DNA from 2 places in the Paenibacillus sp. FSL H7-0703 genome. Region 2 is predicted to be linked to the other one. Evidence: predicted binding sites of a transcription regulator. Region 2 holds the regulator's gene; the other holds the start of a gene.

Region 1 (3,423 bases), 5.2 Mb from region 2:
TTCCAGTAACAGATATACCGCTTCACACTTCTCAAGTGCAGTTCGTGCCTTGCCCACACGTTTCTCAAACGCACGTAAAGGCGTCACGATCACATCCCGGCATAGCTCCATCAAATCCAACGTTTCATCCCGCCTACGGTTCCGTTCTTGCTCCTCCAGCTCTAGTGACAAGCTGGGCACAGCCTGCCACGGCCGACCGTCTGTCCAACGGCTGCCTTGTATTCCGCAGGCCAGAACATAGTTTTCCAAACGGTCCATCTCCTCGCGGCTCACCCGACCATCCAGCGGCAAGAGAAGGTCTGTTTTGACCGCACGGAATACATCCTCATATCGCCAATGCCGCTGCACGATATCCAGCGAAGCCCGAATCAATTCCACCAAAGGATGATGTAATACACTTCTTCGCTGATCCAGAAATACTGGAACCTCATACTGTTTGAATATCGGTTCCACCCATGGCTCATAATCTTCAATATGACGTACAAACAGAGCCATCTCCCGGTAACGCGCGCCTTCCTCTCGGGCCAGACGGCGCATTTCGCGTACAGCCCCTTCCAGCTCTGCACGGCGATTAGCCGCAGTGTACAGTTTTATGCCCTCCGGCTGTTCTTCTGTCCACTGCTCTCGTAGCTGCTGCAGCCGCATCCGTTGTTCCTGATTCCGTAACCCTGTACGATGTTCAAAGTTAGCCTCCAAATATGCCAACGCTGGACGCTCCTTAAATCTCGGCAACGGATCAGGGCGCAGCAATTGTGTCTGCGTCTCTATCATCAGCTCGTCTGCTATTCCTTTGAGCCTTACATACGTAGCCGCCGAAGGATGAAACAAATCCAACTCATGCGGAAGCTGTCCGCTCTCGTAGCTACGGTTGCAAGTCAGCGCCACCGTCAACGAAGAGGCATGCAGCATAAGTTGCTCCACCACCTTGTATTCATGTGGTGTAAATCTACGGTAGCCATCCATCCAAATGTCTGCTCCACGCACAAGGGAAGACTCCGCAATCTGTTCTGCCAGCATACGCAACGTATCTTCACCGTCTATATATTTAAGCGTCAGCTCTCGTTCAAAATCCTCGTAGATTAGACTGATATCTTTGAGCTTGCCGCGCAAAATCGGAGTTGACTCTCCCACAGCGTTCATTCGCTCCAGTTGCTCGGGTACAGACCGAGTATCATTTCCATACTGCTTTAGCTCCGTAAACAATGTATTCAACCGATCCACAAAGCCGAGCTGGTCTCCCGAATCCTTAAACAAGCTCAGTTCATCCTTGCGACGACGAATAATTTTATATAAAAGCATCTTCTTGCCTTCTTCCGTTACATGCACCAGTGCTGAACCCCCGGTTTCCTGCATAACTAAATAGGCAAGACGATGAAATCCCATCACTTGGGCGCGCACCGACCCCTGAATACCGTTTCCGGCTTCTGTAAGTAACGCATGCTCGGAAGCAAATGACGATTGCTCCGGTACAAGTAACAGCATAGGCTTACCTAGCGGCTCCTCGCGTAACATAGACGTCATTTCATTGCGGATTAACGTACTTTTACCACTACCAGAGCGGCCAATCAACAAGCGGACCGACATGATGCGGCCTCCTTTCCAACGAACAACATTCTATTAAACAGTATAGCATATCAGGCAAGGGAGAAAAGAACGTACGTTTGCCATGTTGTAGCAATTCATCCTCCCCCTAAAAATAAATCAGTCCCGCAGGTTGGCTTGGTGCATGCCTTCTCTACAGGACTGATTTATACCTAAAATGAGTCTATTTTACCTATTTAATCACCAAAAAGGCGATTGACTTTGACTTTGTATGAAACCTAAAGCTGTGTCCGGCTGCGCACCTCAAAGATGGCGAATTTCAAGTAATGGCCTTCCTCCACACCCAAAATTTGAGGATGGTCCTTACCAGCCGCTCTCCAGTCTACCAGACGAAGGATTTTGCCGGCATCTGCCGCCGCTTCCTTAATGGTGTCCAAAAACAGCTCTGGCCGCATATGGAACGAACAGCTCGCTGTCACCAGATAGCCGCCCTCATTGACAAGTTTCATCCCATGCAGGTTGATATCTTTATACCCACGTGTAGCTCCTTTGACAGCGTTCTTCGTTTTGGCAAAGGCTGGCGGATCGAGAATGACCACATCAAAGGTGCGTCCGCCACCTGCTGTCAGCGGCTTGGATGTATCTCCTTTGCCCCCGGCTCGTGCATTGCGTTCCTCTACGCCTTTCACTTGATTGCGCAAATATTGAAAAGCATCGTCGACGACAAACTCGACGCGTTCCTCAAAACCGTTCAGCTTGACATTATCCCGCGCACTTTCAATCGCATGCTCAGAAATATCAAGACATGTTACTTTTTTAGCACCATGTTTACATGCATTGAGCGTAAAGCTTCCCGTATGTGAAAAACATTCCAATACGGTTGCGCCATCCCAGAATGGGAATTCAACAACCTTACCACTTTTATTCACTGGCTTCATGACCGTAGTGCCCGCATCCCCTGAGTCTGCAGCTACTTCTTGTAGCGTAATTCCACTACGTGCTCCCCAACCTGTCATCAACGGTGCTATAGCCGCACGATTTTCACGCTGGTCAAAGAAATACCCCGTCTTCTGGCCCTCTACGATATCAACCTTGATTTGCAGGCCATTTTCCGTCACCACCACATGACGCGGGCAATCACCGTACAAAGGACCCTTCGTTTGTTCCAATCCTTCCAGCTCACGGATGGATACATCACTGCGCTCATATATACCAGCAGGACCCACTACTTCAACGAGCGCATCCCTGATTTCTTCCCTGCGCCGATCCATGCCAAGCGTTAACAACTGCACGACTAACACATCACCAAATCGATCTACAATCAGTCCAGGCAAAAAATCAGCCTCGCCGTACACCAACCGATAAGCGTCTCCCCCGGTCACAAAACGTTGGCGGTGCTCCAGACATTTGCGAAAGCGTTGGGCAAAAAAGTTTTGATCCATTGCTTCCAGCGGCTCATAGGACATCACACGTACTGTAATTTGTGAAGCCGGATTATAGTAACCTGTCGCCAAATAACGCCCCTGATGGTTAACGATGCTGACCAAATCGCCTGCCTCTGGGTCACCCTCAATCTTGGCTATTTCGTTTTTAAACACCCAAGGGTGTGCGTGCTCCAGCCTTTTTTTACGGCTGCGTTCTAATATTACTGAAGGCAAAATCCTTCACTCCCATTCTTGAATTACTCAAAGTGTTAAAACGTTGTTCGATAGGGGCGCGGCTCCGCGGATCATTTGATCTTACGATCACTGTTGCTTTTCCAGATTCAAATGATCCGCTTCGCTACTGCCCGCCTGTATATCGACGTCACGCTTTTAAAGCTTGTGAAGATACTACAAAAATTATCGTTCTATAAAAAAACAGCTCGGCCATGCTTGTCAT
Region 2 (3,423 bases):
AAAGACCAGCCAGCATAATTGGCACAGTAATGTTACGACCACGGAAAATATCCATTGCAGAACCTGCGCCATTAATGGTTTGAATGCCTTGCTTTTTGCGCGATTTATTTAAATGCGCTGTGTTTTTGCGTACTTTTCTTTCAAATGATCGGGCCATCTCTCAATTCCTTCCCAGATATATTACAATAAAACAATTGCCTCAAAGCTGATCTATATAGATACCGAGAACGGTACCTAAAACAAAAGGCAAATTGCAGGCTTGGGCGCTTTAACAACTTTAATGCTTCAGCCCGTCATTTCCCTTCGATGTATCATCGTCCACAAATTCAATCGTTTCAAGCTGCTGCCGAAAATTACGGCGAATGTTACCTAAATAAATTTCCCGAAGATTGGCGCGCTCTGTGGCTTCCTCTTCCGTCAAACCCTCGGATTTTGCTTTGCGCGCTAATTCATTGATGCGCTGAACTAAGCTGTCTATATCCAAATTGTGTCCCCTCCATAAAAGCAAAGATATAATACACTTTGACATGTAGAAAAGAGCTTGTCAAGGCTCCCGCATTACGCTCCCTGACAAGCTCTAATTGTCTATAGATCAGAAGTTAGGAAGCTTGAGTACCTGACCTGCCTGTACTCCCCGATCCTCCAAACCGTTAATCCGCACAATTCCTTCTATATATACCCGTGTATCCATTCGTTCCGGTTTATGATTTGCGGCAATCTCCCACAACGTATCTCCAGGTTGTACGGTCAGTTTAGTCACTTCTTCCTTGGAAGCTGAAGGTGCCGCGAAAACCGTAAGTACACCTGCCCCTGCAATCCAAGCAACAATCACTAAAATAAGAAGCTTAACTAAAAGAGTATTAGTAATAATTTGCATAAAATGCGCTCTACCCTCTTTTCGGGTCTCCTGCAAATTTTCTGAATTCATCGGAAAAATACTTTGATAAGTGCTATATTTCATCATTGGCTGCGACCTCCAAACGTTTGTTCTTATGTTTTCACAATATAACACGAACATTTGTTTTGTTCAATAGAAAAGAGAACAAAAGTTCGCGATTATTTTTAGGGATTATTTAGAACTTATGTTTGTACGAACGGAGGTTCTATGCTATAATTTTCCCAAACGTTACTAAATGGGGTTGATACGGTATGTCTAAGATTTCGAGCCGCCAGCAGGCCATTCTTGAATTTATCCGCAATGAAGTGCGTCTAAAGGGATACCCCCCTTCTGTACGCGAAATAGGCGAGGCTGTCGGATTGGCCTCCAGTTCTACGGTTCACGGTCATTTGGATCGTTTAGAGAAAAAAGGACTCATTCGACGCGATCCTACAAAACCACGGGCTATTGAGTTACTCGGTCAAGACGAATCGGATAACAGCAACTTGATTAATTACTCCATTAGTCGTGTCCCCGTCGTCGGCAAAGTAACTGCTGGCCTTCCTATTACGGCGACAGAAAATATTGAAGATTACTTTCCTCTTCCCCAACACTTTGTTGGTGAGGATAAAATATTCATGTTATCTGTTGTAGGCGAAAGCATGATTGAGGCTGGGATTGCTAACGGAGACTATGTAATCGTACGTCAGCAGCAGACCGCTGATAATGGCGATATTGTTGTAGCTATGACAGATGAAGACGAAGCTACAGTTAAAACCTTCTACAAAGAAAAAGATCATATCCGGCTTCAACCTGAAAATCCAGCCTTTGAACCGCTTCGCCTGACACACGTCAGCATTTTGGGCAAGGTTGTAGGACTCTTCCGGGACTTCCACTGATTTCTCGTTCTTTCTTCCCCGTTATTCTAACCACTAATACAAAACCGGCTGCCTAGGGCAAGCCGGTTTTGTATTGTTATTATGTATCTCACAACTATTTTTTCATTTCAGCAACCTATTCCTATTGTTTCTACTATAAAATCAGCCTCCTCATCTCAAATAATCACCCACTGATCTTGAGCAGCTATACTGTTATGGGCAAAACTAATAGATCTTTCTTTGTTTTGGATAAATATGGTATATTAATTACTCATAGCTCTGTAGGAGGAATTAAATGAAAAAAATTATAATTTCAGCGTTTTTTGTGATATTTATCGCCATAAGCTGTGTAGTACCAACAATGGATCATTTGTATGCAAAAGAGAAATCACACATAACAACCTACGATCGTATTCAGTACATACAAATACTTATCCATTTCAGGTATTTAGAAAAGCAACTCGAAGCTGTAATTTCCGAAAGAAACAATTATCCAGAAGACAGCCAAGAATATAAACTGCTCTCTGAACAACTGAATCATATTCTTGCTCAAGAGGCGTACTACGAGAAAAAACTTAACACTCTTAATAGTAAATAATTTTCATACTAAACTGCATATTATTTATCTACACTATTAGACTCATGCCGACCTGCCTGTAACATTCTCCTGCAACGTAAAGTTGAAATGGCGAAGACAGGTTCGCATGAGTTTTTTGTTAACCATTAGTAATATAGGTACCAGCTTCTTTTTGCTTTTAATAGATTTATGCTGATACATTACTATCACAATTGACATATGTATATAGCAGACCTAAGCAAAGGAGATATGCAGATGATCAGAAATAGAGTTAAAACGTATAAGCATCGCATCGGGAAAAACAGATATCTGGTCGTTAAAGTCTTTCAAGCCGCAGCTGCTAAAACAGGAAGCGGAAATGCACTAGCAACCAATGCCTTGAATATCAAAATTTCCAAGCGTAAGCATAAACACCACTAAGATTCATCCGTACCTTCATTTCCTTGAAGGGAGGTGATCATATGAGCAGAAGACATTGCAGACGTGATTTGAGAAGAAGAAGATCAAACATCCGTTCGAATCAAAGAGCCGTTGCGCGTGCAAGAGGTAACGCACTGGCTGTTAATCTGTTTAGCGTGAATGATAGACAACGCAGACGTTAATAATCGTTTTCAAGCAAAAGCAGGAAGGATTCTTCCTGCTTTTTTTTGTGTTAAACAGCACACCTAACTACTGCTATGAATCGTTGAAGCAAGCGGACGAGATCGTAGAATATCACACATAGTTGAACAGTCGCTACAATTTTGCTCTTTTTATAAATCTAACAGACAGGAAAAGGTGGTTCTCTTTTAGAATAGTGTGCATAGAGAAATTAAACCAGGAGGAGACAAGCCATGATAATTAAAATGTCACTTTCGAATATGGGAGATTTTAAGAAGTCAAATGAGAATAACGGCTTTATTGTGTCAGGAAGGATTATACCTAAATACGAGAACGATAATTGGACATATATAGAAGAAAGTTTTCCCGAACCATATTTTAAACAGTATGAGGATGATGACGTTGATATCAGTTATATTGATGAACAAGGAAAATCTATTTTTTTATATTATGATAAGAACGACTGTGTTGGACAAATTAAACTTTGTACT

What was found. The regulator LexA, encoded in region 2, represses DNA repair genes until DNA is damaged. The targets are predictions, from matches to a motif close to CGAACATATGTTCG.
Region 1: a site for LexA is predicted at 1,651-1,664, ahead of addB (helicase-exonuclease AddAB subunit AddB). Genes of this name have one in related genera too.

What each region holds. Positions count from the first base shown of each region.
Region 1 is NZ_JBBOPF010000001.1:5,244,752-5,248,174, reverse strand. Features, by position in the region: gene addB (helicase-exonuclease AddAB subunit AddB) at 1-1,584, opposite strand, end outside; gene MHB46_RS23635 (class I SAM-dependent rRNA methyltransferase) at 1,821-3,200, opposite strand.
Region 2 is NZ_JBBOPF010000001.1:89,717-93,139, reverse strand. Features, by position in the region: gene MHB46_RS00425 (hypothetical protein) at 1-157, opposite strand, end outside; gene MHB46_RS00420 (DUF896 domain-containing protein) at 278-484, opposite strand; gene MHB46_RS00415 (LysM peptidoglycan-binding domain-containing protein) at 593-961, opposite strand; gene lexA (transcriptional repressor LexA) at 1,150-1,776, shown strand; gene MHB46_RS00405 (hypothetical protein) at 2,051-2,353, shown strand; gene MHB46_RS00400 (hypothetical protein) at 2,588-2,752, shown strand; gene MHB46_RS00395 (hypothetical protein) at 2,794-2,934, shown strand; gene MHB46_RS00390 (GNAT family N-acetyltransferase) at 3,166-3,423, shown strand, end outside.